DNA from 3 places in the Janthinobacterium sp. 1L-D-8-B-C4 genome. Region 3 is predicted to be linked to each of the others. Evidence: predicted binding sites of a transcription regulator. Region 3 holds the regulator's gene; each other region holds the start of a gene.
The links. The regulator NrdR, encoded in region 3, represses ribonucleotide reductase genes. The targets are predictions, from matches to a motif close to CACNANATNTNGTG.
Positions count from the first base shown of each region.

Region 1: a site for NrdR is predicted at 2,052-2,065, ahead of AC0Z42_RS18915 (ribonucleoside triphosphate reductase). Genes of this name have one in related genera too.
Region 2: a site for NrdR is predicted at 1,447-1,460, ahead of AC0Z42_RS09315 (ribonucleoside-diphosphate reductase subunit alpha). Genes of this name have one in related genera too.

Region 1 is NZ_JBXAVX010000011.1:58,074-62,918, reverse strand. Features, by position in the region: gene AC0Z42_RS18925 (anaerobic ribonucleoside-triphosphate reductase activating protein) at 1-82, opposite strand, end outside; gene nrdD (anaerobic ribonucleoside-triphosphate reductase) at 82-279, opposite strand; gene AC0Z42_RS18915 (ribonucleoside triphosphate reductase) at 276-2,036, opposite strand; gene AC0Z42_RS18910 (hypothetical protein) at 2,159-2,572, opposite strand; gene ubiU (ubiquinone anaerobic biosynthesis protein UbiU) at 2,735-3,781, shown strand; gene AC0Z42_RS18900 (U32 family peptidase) at 3,790-4,704, shown strand; gene ubiT (ubiquinone anaerobic biosynthesis accessory factor UbiT) at 4,722-4,845, shown strand, end outside.
Region 2 is NZ_JBXAVX010000004.1:123,469-128,313, reverse strand. Features, by position in the region: gene AC0Z42_RS09320 (sigma-54 interaction domain-containing protein) at 33-1,091, shown strand; gene AC0Z42_RS09315 (ribonucleoside-diphosphate reductase subunit alpha) at 1,740-4,703, shown strand.
Region 3 is NZ_JBXAVX010000019.1:79,826-84,670, reverse strand. Features, by position in the region: gene AC0Z42_RS26270 (pilus assembly protein) at 1-405, opposite strand, end outside; gene AC0Z42_RS26265 (pilus assembly PilX family protein) at 402-1,040, opposite strand; gene AC0Z42_RS26260 (PilW family protein) at 1,027-2,001, opposite strand; gene pilV (type IV pilus modification protein PilV) at 1,998-2,567, opposite strand; gene nrdR (transcriptional regulator NrdR) at 2,756-3,217, opposite strand; gene glyA (serine hydroxymethyltransferase) at 3,348-4,595, opposite strand; ZMP/ZTP riboswitch at 4,708-4,830, opposite strand.

The DNA.
Region 1 (4,845 bases), on a different contig from region 3:
CGAACACCACGGCCGCCAGCTGGCCGGGGTAGTCGGTGGCGGAAAACGGCGTGACGCCGCCCACCCGCAGTTCCTTTGCCATCAGCGGCAAGCGAGCGGTCCCGACACCGAGGCGCACGCTTCGCTGAAGTACTGGCGCTCGTGGAATTCACCCTGCTTGCCGATATTGAACGAGGCGACGGGGCGATGGTAGCCCATCACGCGGGTCCAGATTTCGCAGCGCTGGCGTTCGCTGTCGTCAAGCGTGATGACCGGATTCAGTTGGGGACGTGCGTTCATGGTGTTTCCTCCAGTATGGCGTTCAAGTTGGCCTGCTTGCGGGCGATCAGCTCCGCGTCGCAGGTGGGGCAAAACTCGTGTTTTCCGGCCAGGTAGCCATGGCGCGGACAGATCGAAAAGGTGGGCGTGACGGTGATGTAGGGCAGCGAGAAGCGCGACAGCGCGCGTTTCACCAGTGCGCGGCAGGCGTTGGCGTCCGACAGCGCTTCGGTCATATACAGGTGCAGCACCGTGCCGCCCGTGTATTTGCGCTGCAGCGCATCCTGCAACTCCAGTGCCTCGAACGGGTCGTCCGTATGGCCGACCGGCAGTTGCGAGGAATTGGTGTAATACGGATTGTCCACCGTGCCGGCCTGCAGGATGGCCGGATAGCGCTTGCGGTCTTCGCGCGCGAAGCGGTAGGTGGTGCCTTCGGCCGGCGTCGCTTCCAGGTTGTACATATGGCCGGTCTGTTCCTGGAATTCGATCATGCGTGCGCGCACATGGTCAAGCAAACGGATTGCCAGCGCATGGCCATCCAGGCTGGTGATGTCGTATGCGTTGCCGCTGAAATTGCGGATCATTTCGTTGATGCCGTTGACGCCCAGGGTGGAAAAGTGGTTGCGCAAGGTGCCCAGATAGCGTTTCGTGTACGGGAAAAGCCCCTCTTGCATCAGCTTTTCAATGGTGGCGCGCTTGATTTCCAGGCTGGTCTTGCCCAGTTCCAGCAGGCGGTCCAGGTCGGCCAGCAAGGCCGCTTCGTCGCCGCGCCACAGGTAACCGAGGCGCGCGCAGTTGATCGTCACCACGCCCAGCGACCCGGTCTGCTCGGCTGAGCCGAAGAGACCATTGCCGCGCTTGAGCAGCTCGCGCAGGTCCAGCTGCAGGCGGCAGCACATCGACCGTATCATGTTCGGCTTCAGTTCCGAATTGATGAAGTTCTGGAAGTAGGGCAGGCCGTAGCGCGCCGTCATTTCGAACAGGCGCTCGGCGTTTTCGCTGTGCCAGTCGAAGTCTTCGGTGATGTTATAGGTCGGGATCGGGAAGGTAAACACGCGGCCCTTGGCGTCGCCGGCCATCATGATTTCGATATAGGCGCGGTTGATCATGTCCATCTCGGCCTGCAGCTCGCCGTAGGCAAACGGCATTTCCACGCCGGCGATCACGGGTATCTGTTCGCGCAGGTCTTCCGGGCAGACCCAGTCGAAAGTCAGGTTGGTAAATGGCGTCTGCGTGCCCCAGCGCGATGGTACGTTGAGGTTGTAGATCAACTCCTGCATATACTGCAGCACGTCGGTGTAGGCCAGGCTGTCCTTGCGGATAAAGGGCGCCATATAGGTGTCGAAAGAGCTGAAGGCCTGCGCGCCGGCCCATTCGTTTTGCAGGGTGCCGAGGAAATTGACGATCTGGCCGATGGCCGACGACATGTGTTTCGGCGGGCTTGATTCGACCTTGCCCGGCACGCCGTTCAGGCCTTCGTGCAGCAGGGTGCGCAGCGACCAGCCGGCGCAATAGCCGGCCAGCATGTCGAGGTCGTGGATATGCAGCGCCGCCTCGCGGTGGGCCGCGCCCACTGCCGGCGGATAGACCTGGTCGAGCCAGTAGTTGGCGATCACCTTGCCCGACACATTAAGTATCAGGCCGCCCAGCGAATAGCCCTGGTTGGCGTTGGCGTTGACCCGCCAGTCGCGCCGCTCCAGGTACTCGTTGATGGATGCGGCGACATCGACCTGGCCGCTATTTTTAGATGGCGCCAAGGGTAGTGCGCTAGTTGACATGAAACCTCCAATAACCACAACATGCGGTGTTTTATTAAAGGTTAGCGACTAAATGTAGTGCCGTCAAAGGGTGCGTACAAGCGATTGCCGGAAGCTTGATCCAGGTGAAAATCGCGCTGCTTTCACTTTTTGTTCCAGCGCGTCTCGCGCAGGATCATCCAGGTGGTGCCAAAGAATGCGCCGCCGCAGGCGACGATGCTGATGACCGACGCGGGCAGCACATGCGTCCAGATTTCCATCGGCGAAAACGTGCTCCAGCTGGCCACGCGAATATCAAACGTGATGTAGTTGGCCAGCAGCCAGTACACGGCCAGCAGGGCCGTGCAGATGGCGCTCTGGCGCAGCAGCGGCACCTGGCGGCGGGCAAACACGGCCAGCAGGAACAGCAGCACCACGCCCGGATACACGCCCAGTATTTCGGGCGAAAACATGTGCGTGCTGTTGATGTCATGGCCTTCGACGGGCGAGGCCCATTGCACTTGCAGCGCGGTGAGGAACAGGGTCAGTAGCAGTATCAGCAGTGGTTTGCGGGTCATGGTGGTGGCTGGAATGAATACGAGTTAGGCACGATGGCAGTGGCGCATTCTACAGCGCAAGGAGGGGGTGCCATGCATGCATTCCTTCACCTGCGTCAAGGACTGGCCACATGGCGCGGGGCTATAGTCTCGACCCTGAGCCGATACAGAAAGCGATTCATCATGAAGCTTGAAAACCCCACCGTCTACCGCGCGGCCGGACCGCTGGAACTGGTCTGCCCGGCAGGCAGTTTGCCGGCCCTGAAAGCGGCCGTCGACAATGGCGCCGACACTGTCTACCTGGGCTTTCGCGACGCCACCAACGCACGCAATTTCGCCGGACTCAATTTCGACGAAAAGGCGATTGCCGAAGGTGTGCGCTACGCCCACCAGCACGGCCGCAAGGTGCTGCTGGCATTGAATACCTACCCCCAGCCGCACAACTGGAGCGTGTGGCGCAGCGCCATCGACCGCGCCGTCGATGCGGGGCTGGACGCCATCATCGTCGCCGACCCGGGTCTGATGGCCTATGCATGCAAGCATCATCCGCAACTGCGTTTGCACCTGTCGGTACAAGGCTCGGCCACCAACTACGAAGCGATCAATTTTTACCATGAACACTTCGGCATCTCGCGTGCCGTGCTGCCGCGCGTGCTGTCGATGACGCAGGTCGAGCAACTGATCGCCAGCACGCCGGTCGAGATCGAAGTGTTCGGTTTCGGCAGCCTGTGCGTGATGGTCGAAGGGCGCTGCGCGCTGTCATCGTATGCGACCGGCGAAGCGCCCAACACCCATGGCGTATGTTCGCCGGCCAAGGCCGTGCGCTGGGTGGAAACGCCGGCCGGCCTGGAGTCGCGCCTGAATGGCGTGCTGATCGACCGCTACGGCCCCGGCGAAAACGCCAGCTACCCGACCCTGTGCAAGGGCCGCTTCGACGTCGACGGCGAACAGTATTACGCCATCGAGGAACCGGCCAGCCTGAATACCCTGGCGCTGCTGCCGCAGCTGGTCGCCATGGGCGTGAAAGCCGTGAAAATCGAAGGGCGCCAGCGCAGCCCGGCCTATGTGGCGCAGGTCACGCGCGTATGGCGCGAGGCCATCGACACGATCGACGCCTGCCGCGACGGCCAGCAGCGCTACGCCGTCAAGCCGGGCTGGATGGCGGCGATGGACAAACTGGCGGAAGGGCAGCAGCACACATTAGGCGCCTATCACAGGTCATGGAAATAAGGAAAATCATGCTGAAGCTTTCATTGGGGCCCTTGCTGTACTACTGGCCGCGCGTCACCGTCTTCGAGTTCTACCAGCAGGTCGCCGACTCCGCCGTCGATATCGTCTACCTGGGCGAGACGGTCTGCTCGCGCCGCCATGAGCTGCGCCTGACCGATTGGCTCGACATCGCCGACCTGCTGGCGGCTGCCGGCAAGGAGGTGGTGCTGTCGACCCAGGCGCTGATCGAGTCCGGTGCGGAACTGGCGACCTTGCGCCGTATCGCCGGCAACGGCCGCTACGCGGTGGAGGCGAACGATTTTGGCGCCGTGCATTGCCTGGAAAAGGGCACGGCCTTTATCGCCGGCCCGCACCTGAATCTGTTCAATGGCCCCAGCCTGCAGCTGCTGGCGCAGCTCGGTGCGCGGCGCTGGGTGATGCCGCTGGAAATGAGCCGGGAAGCGCTGGCCGAGCTGCGGCGCCAGATACCCGAGGGCATCGAGACGGAAGTGTTCTCGTATGGCCGCATGCCGCTGGCGTTTTCCGCGCGCTGCTTTACGGCGCGTAACCGCAACCTGCCGAAAGACGATTGCGGGTACAGCTGCCTGCAAGAGCCCGATGGCCTGTTGCTGCGCACGCGCGATGGCGCGCCTTTCCTGGTATTGAACGGCACGCAGACGCAGTCGGCGCTGGTCTACAACCTGGTCGGTGAGCTGGACGCGATGGCCGCGCAGGGCGTGGGCGTGGTCCGCCTCAGTCCGCAAGAACACAATACGCTGGAAGTGATCGGCATCTTCGACCAGGCCCGCCGCGGACTGCTCTCTGCCGGCGAGGCCCAGGCGCAGCTGGCCGCCTGCCATGCGGCGGGCACGTGCGACGGCTACTGGCATGGCCGGCCTGGCATGCACAGCCAGGCGAATGTGCTCCACGAAGCACGCCATTGAACCCCACAGGAATCACCATGCTCAATCATATTGAAACACTGCCGCCATTCCGGCTGCCGCCGTCCCTGGCCGCGCTGCTGGCCAGGCTGCCGCCGTACCCCGCTTCCTGGGCCTTCGTGCAAGGCCTGAACCGCCTGCTGG
Region 2 (4,845 bases), on a different contig from region 3:
TGCCCGATCGCAGTCCTTGCTGAAGGATAATCATGCCCAGCTCGCGTACCGGTGCCGCCGGCGGCCATGTTGCGCCCATCGCGCCAGTTGCTGCGCCGCAGTTGAGCGGCAGCTCGGCCGCCATGCAGGCGTTGCGCGCACAGATCACGCGCATCGCCGCGTCCGGCGCACCGGTGGCGATCCAGGGCGAATCGGGTAGCGGCAAGGAACTGGTGGCGCGCGCCATTCATGCCCAGGGCGCACGCGCCGATGGCCCCTTCGTGGCCGTCAATTGCGGCGCCATTCCCGAAGCCCTGATGGAAGCGGAACTGTTCGGCTGCCGCCCGGGCGCATACACGGGCGCGCTGCACGAACGCCAGGGCCTGTTCCAGGCGGCTCATGGCGGCAGCCTGCTGCTTGACGAAGTCGATGATGTGCCACTGGCGATGCAGGTCAAGCTGCTGCGCGCGCTGCAGGAACGCCGCGTGCGCAAACTGGGCGGCAGCACCGACGAGGCCGTTGATGTGCGAATTCTGTGCGCCAGCCAGCAGGGCCTGGCGCGCGGCGTGACTTGCGGCACTTTTCGCCAGGACTTGTATTACCGCTTGAACGTGATCGAACTGGCCGTGCCGCCCTTGCGCGAGCGGCTGGGCGACCTGCCGGCCTTGTGCGAGGCCATTCTGGCGCGCCTGGCGCCACGGCAAAATGTGCGGCTGGCACCGGCGGTGCTGGCGGCGCTGGCGCGCCATGCTTTTCCCGGCAATGTGCGCGAACTGGAAAACCTGCTGGAGCGGGCGCTGGCTTTTGCCGATGGCGGCCTGCTCACGGTCGATGGGCTAGGCTTGCCAGCGCTGGTGCCTGCCCAGGCGCCGGTAACGGCCTTGAATGCCGGCTTGCCCGGCCGGCAGTTGCCGCTGCCAGGCATGGGACATGGCAGCGCGCCCATCGTGCCGCTGCAGCTGTTCCTGCTGCAAACCGAGCGCGAGATGATCTTGCAGGCGCTGGCGCAAACGCGCTACCACCGCGCGCGGGCGGCGCTGCACCTGGGCATCAGCGTGCGCCAGCTGCGCTATCGCATGCAGAAATTACAATTGCGCGAACTACCGGGCTGAGCCGAAAAAAGCGGCGGCGGGACCGAAGCGGCGCGGTAGATTATAATGCCGGCCTTGTTTGCCCGACGGCGGCTGACCGATGTGCCGGTAGTTGCATTGACGTAAATAATTGCTGGCATAGCAAGGCCAACCAGGCTGATATTGACCTGGATTAATATCGGGGAACCGGGCGCGCAGCGGTCCGCGCCAGCCTGCGTTAGTGCTTACTATGCGGGCGCCGCGCTGGTTATCCATAGCCTGAAAAGTCAATCGAATTCGTGCATGTAAATGCAAAAATTAAGCGGTACATCGGCGGGAAAAAGTATTGCGCCTGCCATCGATGGGTACTACAATTAGTGCATAAATTAGATGTAGTTACTAAATGTAGTGCCATCACAGCGGTTTCCAGAATTAGTGTCTAGCCAGCGCCAACACCATCTGCGTGCTCACCTGGCAATGTTGACACTGGCGGTTTATCACCCATCGAGACATGTTTCGCGCCAGCTTGGGCCGTGAGGGCAGGCTGTTTTCATTAGTATCATCTGATGCCTTAAAAATGTAGTTTTTAATAATAAATACCGGAAGAAGCCCGGACCATTGGGCGTTCTATTCAACAACACACGCGGCAGCAAAACTGCAGGCTGACTTTAGCTGACAACGGGAGCTTCAATGCAATCACCTCAAGATATTTCCATCCATCCAACGCCAGTACCGCCAGCGCCAAGCGCGGCGCACAGCGTGGCAAGCACCGGCGCGGCCATGGGCGACTATCGCATCATCCGCCGCAACGGCGCGGTGGTGGCATTCGAGCCGTCGAAAATCGCAATCGCCATGACCAAGGCGTTTCTGGCCGTGAACGGTGGCCAGGGCGCCGCTTCCGCCCGCGTGCGTGAACTGGTGGAACAACTGACCAGCTCCGTCGTGGCCGCGCTGGTGCGCCGCCAGCCGGGCGGCGGCACCTTCCATATCGAAGACGTGCAGGACCAGGTGGAACTGTCGCTGATGCGTTCGGGCGAACACGACGTGGCGCGTGCCTACGTGCTGTACCGCGCCAAGCACATGGAAGAGCGCCGCCTGCAGAAGGAAGCGCAAGGCGGTTCCGCGCAAGTGGCCGCACCGCAACTGAACGTGCTGGACAACGGCGTGCGCCGCCCGCTCGACATGCAGCAGGTGCGCGACCTGATCAACGCTGCCTGCGCCGGCCTGGAAAAGCACGTCGACGCCGACGCCATCCTGGCTGAAACCGTGAAAAACCTGTACGACGGCGTGCCGGTCGAAGAACTGCACAAGTCGGCCATCCTGGCAGCGCGCGCGCTGATGGAAAAAGACCCGGCCTACAGCCAGGTCACCGCCCGCATCCTGCTGCACACGGTGCGCAAGGAAGTGTTCGGCAAGGAAGTGCCGCAAGCGGCCGCCGCCAGCGAATACCTGACCTATTTCCCGGCCTATATCGCCAAAGGTATCAAGGCAGAACTGCTGAACCCTGTGCTGGCTACCTTCGACCTGGAGCGCCTGGCGAAAGCCATCGTTGCCGACCGCGACCTGCAATTTGGCTATATCGGCCTGCAAACCCTGTATGACCGCTACTTCCTGCATATCCAGGACGTGCGCATCGAAATGCCGCAGGCGTTCTACATGCGCGTGGCAATGGGCCTGGCCCTGAACGAGTCGGATCGCGAAGCGCGCGCCATCGAGTTCTACAGCCTGCTGTCCTCGTTTGATTTCATGAGCTCGACGCCGACCCTGTTCAATTCGGGTACCTTGCGCTCGCAGCTGTCGTCGTGCTACCTGAGCACCGTTTCCGATGACCTCGAAGGCATCTACGACGCCATCAAGGACAACGCGCTGCTGGCCAAATATGCCGGCGGCCTGGGCAACGACTGGACGCCGGTGCGCGCCCTGGGCGCCCATATCAAGGGCACCAACGGCAAGTCGCAAGGCGTGGTGCCGTTCCTGAAAGTGGTCAACGACACGGCTGTGGCCGTGAACCAGGGCGGCAAGCGCAAGGGCGCCGTCTGCGCCTACCTGGAAACCTGGCACATGGACATCGAGGAATTCCTCGACCTGCGCAAGAACACCGGCGACGACCGCCGCCGCACCCATGACATGAACACGGCGAACTGGATACCCGACATGTTCATGAAGCGCGTGATGGAAAAAGGCGAGTGGACCCTGTTCTCGCCATCGGAAACGCCGGACCTGCACGACAAGGTCGGCAAGGCCTTTGAAACGGCTTACCTGGGCTACGAGGCGAAAGCCGCCGCCGGCGAAATCCGTTCGTTCAAAAAGATCCAGGCGCTGGACCTGTGGCGCAAGATGCTGTCGATGCTGTTTGAAACCGGCCACCCATGGATCACCTTCAAGGACCCATGCAACATCCGCAGCCCGCAGTCGCATGTGGGTGTGGTCCACAGCTCGAACCTGTGCACGGAAATCACGCTGAACACCAGCGCCGATGAAATCGCCGTCTGCAACCTCGGTTCCGTCAACATGCCGGCGCACATGAAAGAAGGCAAGCTCGATCACGTCAAGCTGGCCAAGACCGTGCGCACCGCCATGCGCATGCTCGATAACGTGATCGACATCAATTACTACGCCGTCGACAAGGCGCGCAATTCGAACATGCGCCACCGTCCGGTCGGCATGGGCATCATGGGCTTCCAGGATTGCCTGCAGATGATGCGCATCCCGTTCGCCTCGGACGCTGCCGTATCGTTTGCCGATACCTCGATGGAAGCGGTGTGCTACTACGCCTACCTGGCCTCGACCGAACTGGCCGAAGAACGCGGCCGCTACGAGTCGTACAGTGGCTCGCTGTGGGACCGCGGCATCCTGCCACAGGACTCGGTGAAACTGCTGGCTGAAGAGCGCGGCGGCTACCTGGAAGTGGACAGCTCGTCGGCGATGGACTGGACCCCGGTGCGCGAACGCATCGCCAAGTTCGGCATGCGCAATTCGAACTGCGTGGCGATCGCTCCGACGGCCACCATTTCGAACATCATCGGCGTGTCGGCCTGTATCGAGCCGACGTTCCAGAACCTGTACGTGAAATCGAACCTGTCGGGCGAATTCACCGAGATCAACGGCTACCTGGTGCGCGACCTGAAGGCGCGCGACCTGTGGGACGAAGTCATGATCTCGGACCTGAAATACTTCGATGGCTCGCTGGTGAAGATCGACCGCATCCCGCAAGACCTGCGCGACATCTACGCCACCGCCTTCGAAGTGTCGCCAAGCTGGCTGGTGGAAGCCGCGTCGCGCCGCCAGAAGTGGATCGACCAGGCCCAGTCGCTGAACATCTACATGGCTGGCGCCTCGGGCAAGAAGCTGGACGAAACCTACAAGCTGGCATGGCTGCGTGGCCTGAAAACCACCTACTACCTGCGCACCATCGCCGCCACCCACATGGAGAAATCGACCTCGAAGACCGGCGCGCTGAACGCCGTGGCAGTCGATGGCGGCATGTCGGCCAGCGCCCAAAGTGCACAGAACAGCGCCCAGGCAGCGAGTGTCGCGGCGGCAGCCGTCGCCGTGGCGCCAGTGGTGGCCGCAGCAGCGGACGACGCCGATGGCGAAGCTTGCTACCTGCGCCCTGGTGATGACGGTTTTGAAGAGTGCGAAGCCTGCCAATAAAAACCTACTGCGCAGCCCGCTCTCGGGTTCTGTGTTGCTCACCGTACCTCTCGTACGGTTCCGCTACGCGACCCGATATCGGGCTTGCTCGCTACGGTTTTTAAAAAATTAAAGAGGTCAGCCCGGCAGTGCCGGGCTGATT
Region 3 (4,845 bases):
GATATCGAGCAGGCTGGTACCGGCCCAGTTCAAAAAATTGCCGCTGAAACTGTCGCCGCCGCAGCCATGGCGCGCATCGGCCGGCTTGCTGACGGAAAAGTAGGCGGTGGCCATGCGCCAGTCCGGCACGGTGACACCATCGCCATCGCCGCTGCGGTAGGGATAGCTGTAGCACATGCGCGCATCGAAGTAGCCGGCGTAGGCGTGGCCGGGCCGGTAATCGCCGGCATGGGCGGCAGCGGCCGCCGTGTGGGTAAACGACAGGTTGAGCAGCAGATTGGGTGGCACGCGCGCGCCGTGCAAACCGGTATCGGCCCGCGACAGATCGACCAGCGGCGATGCGGCCAGTACCTGGGCACTGGTTATCAGCCAGATCAGCAGGGCAACAAGCGAGCGAGCCATCATGGCGCTTCTCCCGGCGCCGGCCCCGGCTTCCTGTAATAAGTTTGCAGCACCACCTGCGTATCGTCCTGCGCGCCGAAGCCGATGGCGGTAACGCGGTACAGATAACCGGCGCCGGACGGCAGTCCGAGCGGCGCGCCAGCAGGTACACCAGCCTCTTCGCCGGGCGGGTGGAACGGCAGCAATTCGATCAGGTAGCGCGGCTTTTTAAAGGGCAGAAAACCCTCTCCCGTCTGCATCGCCGCGCCGGTGAACTGGCCGTAGGCAACCGTGCCGGAGTCCGCCACGCCCAGGTCGGTGCTGAGCCACACGGCCGGCGCGCCGCTGGCGGCTGGCAGGCACAGCCCCGGCTCTCCTTTGCAGGCAGGCGCAAAGCCGGCCGCGCTGCCTGGTGCAAACAGCGCGCTGCGGCCAGGCGCCCCGGGCAGGCCTTCGATATCGTGCTGCGCATCCATCAATGCCTCCTCGGCGGCCTGGAAAGCGATTTGCCGGTCGCGCTCGCCGCGAGCCGCCTTTTCTCCGTGCAAGGCCATCTGCGCGGCCGACACGCCCAGCAGCAAAATGGCTACCAGCAGGCACAGCGCAAACACCAGGGCCGCGCCGCGCTCACCCTCGCCTGGCGGTTCAGGCCGGCCCATTGCGCAGCATGATGGTCGCTTGCACCAGCTGGCGCAAACGGCCGCGCTGGGTGGGTGGCAAGCTGGCCGGCACGATGCGCACGCCAGGGTCTTGCGCGCCGTGCGCGTCTGCATATGCCGGGCCGAACAGGTCGAACTGCGCCGGCCCGGCGTCGTCGCCAGCGTTGCCAAGATTACCTGCGCCATGCAGCAGCAAGGCCACGCGCACGCTGGCCACGCGCTTCCAGTGCGTGCGGCGATGAAAGTCGCGCTCGCGCTCGGCCTCATCGGCGCCCACCAGCACCAGCGCCGCGTCGCGCGCATCGAGGCTGCTGGCGTTGACATACTGGTTGGCCACGCCATCGGGCGGCGTATCGGTATCGAGGCCATACAAGACCTGGAAACTGTCGACGCCACGGATCAAGGCATCGGCGCCCCAGCCGCCGCCGGCGCGGTATTTGCAGCGCAATTCCGCCTCGCCATCGCCGCCATCGTCCTGCGCCACATAGAAAATGCTCCAGCCGCGCTGCGCTTCATTGCTTGCCGCGCCGACACCAAAGCCGGCGCAATTGAGCACCGCGCCATCGCCGCCCGCGCCCTCGCCGGTGCCGTAAAAGCGCAGCGCCAGCACATCGCTGCCGTTGATGCTGCCCGCCAAGGGCGCGCTGATGCCCTCGCTGTTCTTGCCCAGGCCGCGCGCATCGAGGCCGGCGATATTGGCGCTGTCGTGCGCCGCATGCGTCAAGGGTGCGGCGCTGGCGTCCCAGTTCACCCAGGCCGTCTGGCGCAACGCCCGCGCGATGGCGTCAGAAGCATAGCGGCCATTGTCGGCCAGGCGCGCCGCTTCCACCTGGTCCATATAGCTGCGGCTGCTCGACAGCAACGCCGCGCTCGACGCCAGCATCAGCATGGCGCCCACGCCCAGCGCCACCAACAACTCGACCAGGGTCATGCCAGCCTGGTGCTGCGCGTGGCAGCTCATGGCGCACCGGCCGCCAGTTGCATGGCGACTTTCGGCATGGCGGCCGCTTCTTGCGCGGCGCCGTCCCTGGCCTGCCTGCCGCGCCAGCCCAGCTTGATGACGACCGGTGCGCCGCTGCCGCCGCTGCAGCTCCATTGCAAACCGTGCGCGGCCGCGTCCCAGGCCAGCGCATCGCGGCAGATGCGCAGGCGCGCGCCGGGCAAGTCCTTGCGCAACTGCTGCTTCCATTCGGCGATATCGAATTGCGCCAGTTGCGCGGCGCCGCAGGCGGCGTCACCCAGGCAGTCCGGCGCGCCACCCGCCTCATCAAGCGGCCCCGCCTGGTAGTCGAGGCCCAGGTAGGGATTGTCGGCGTCAGGTGTCTGCATTTGCGTGCTGTTGGCGCGCATGCGCTCGGCCATGCTGGCCGCCAGTTGCATGGCGCTCGACAGCAAAGCCGATTCATGGCGCGCGCGCAAGGAGGACAATTGCATCGCGCTGCCGCCCAGGAGGCCCACGGCCAGCAGCAACAGCGCGACCAGAACTTCAACCAGGGTGGTGCCGCCGGCATGATGGACATGGCGCATGTTTACCTCCGCTTTCAGGGAAAGAGAAGAGTGAATGGCCAGGATCAGCCGGCCCTGCTACACGATAGGCGCGCCCACGGTGTCACGCATGAGACAGCGCAAACAGCCTGGAGATAAACTGGGAAGAGGTAAAAAAAGCGGCCGCTGGATTGACCAGGCCGCTTGCTGAAAGAAAACAACTGTGATGACTAGCCCTTGCGCGGCTGGCCCACTTCGGCAATTGCGTCCTGGAACTCGGCCAGGTCTTCGAAATTCTTGTAGACCGATGCGTAACGGATATACGCAACCTTGTCGAGGCGCTTCAATTCCTGCATCACCAGTTCGCCGATATAGCCGGAATCGACTTCGCGCTTGCCGCTGGTCAGCAGTTTTTCTTCGATGGTGGCAATTGCCATATCCAGCGAGGCGGCCGCGACGGGACGCTTGCGCAAGGCCAGCATAAGGCTGCCGCGCAACTTATCCGCAGCGAATTCCGTCCGGCTGCCATTCTTTTTGACCACGGCCGGCATGATCAGTTCAATTCGTTCGTAGGTTGTAAAACGCTTGTCGCATTTGCCGCAACGGCGCCGGCGGCGGATGGCGTCGCCCTCCTCGGATACGCGCGTATCGAGGACCTGGGTTTCGTCATGGTGGCAGAATGGACATTTCATGGGCAGCGGGTCAATTTTCTGGTTCAACAAATGGAGCGCGGGCGCCCGGATACACTCAGGGCGCCCGCGGGCACGACAAGAAATGTGTCAGACAGAATCTTACTCTGGAAGACACATTCTGGACAAATAATTATGCAGCGTAGACGGGGTTCGCATCCGCCAGCACCTTCACTGCCGCTTTCACGCGCTCAATGGTGGCGGCGTCATGCGGATTGTCCAGCACGTCGGCGATCAGGTTGCCCACTTGCACCGCTTCGGCTTCCTTGAAACCGCGCGTCGTCATCGCCGGGCTGCCCAGGCGGATGCCCGAGGTGACGAATGGCTTTTGCGGGTCGTTCGGGATGCCGTTCTTGTTGCAGGTAATGTGCGCGGAACCGAGGATGGCTTCGGCTTCCTTGCCCGTCAGGTTCTTGGCGCGCAGGTCGACCAGCATCACGTGCGACTCGGTGCCACCGGAAACAATGCGCAGGCCGCGCGAGATCAGGGTCCTGGCCAGCGCGTCGGCGTTTTTCACGACCTGCTTCTGGTACTCGACGAATTCAGGGCTCAGCGCTTCCTTGAAGGCAACCGCCTTGCCGGCGATTACATGCATCAGCGGGCCGCCCTGGATGCCGGGGAAAATGGCCGAGTTGATGGCCTTTTCGTGTTCGGCCTTCATCAGGATAATGCCGCCGCGCGGGCCGCGCAGCGACTTGTGCGTGGTCGAGGTAACGAAGTCGGCGAACGGCACCGGGTTCGGGTACAGGCCGGCGGCGATCAGGCCGGCGTAGTGGGCCATGTCAACCATAAAGTAGGCGCCGACTTCTTTAGCCACTTTCGAGAAGCGTTCGAAGTCGATCTTTTTCGAGAACGCCGAGGCGCCGGCGATGATCAGCTTTGGTTTGCGCTCACGGGCCAGGCGTTCCATGGCTTCGTAGTCGATATCTTCCTCGGCCGTCAGGCCATACGACACAACGTCAAACCATTTGCCGGACATGTTCAGCGGCATGCCGTGGGTCAGGTGGCCGCCTTCGGCCAGCGACATGCCCATGATCAGGTCGCCTGGTTTCAGCATGGCGAAAAACACGCCCTGGTTCGCCTGCGAGCCCGAATTGGGCTGCACGTTGGCCGCTTCGGCGCCGAACAGTTGCTTGACACGGTCGATCGCCAGCTGCTCGGCCACGTCGACGTATTCGCAGCCGCCGTAGTAGCGCTTGCCCGGATAGCCTTCGGCATACTTGTTGGTCAGCTGCGAGCCTTGCGCTTCCATTACGGCTGGCGAAGTGTAGTTCTCGGACGCGATCAGTTCGATATGGTCGTGCTGGCGCGTGTTTTCTTTTTGAATAACGGCGAACAGTTCAGGATCGACGTTGGCGAGGTTGTGATCTTTTGCAAACATGTAAAAACTCCAAAGATGTGGGTGCTTTGTACTGGCAGGTTGGATCGAATGAGGGGAGCCGGCGTTAAGTGAATAACAAACGGAAAGGCAGCCTCTTCGCGCAATTCCATCGGTGGGCTGCCCAGGCGAACGGCTGATGAAATCTCACGTTTCCCGGTGGATGCCCACCTTTCGCCGGCAATGATCGCACCAAAATGGGGATTGTTGCAGCTTTTCGCCAGTCACGTGAGACGTAATGGAAGCCAAATTG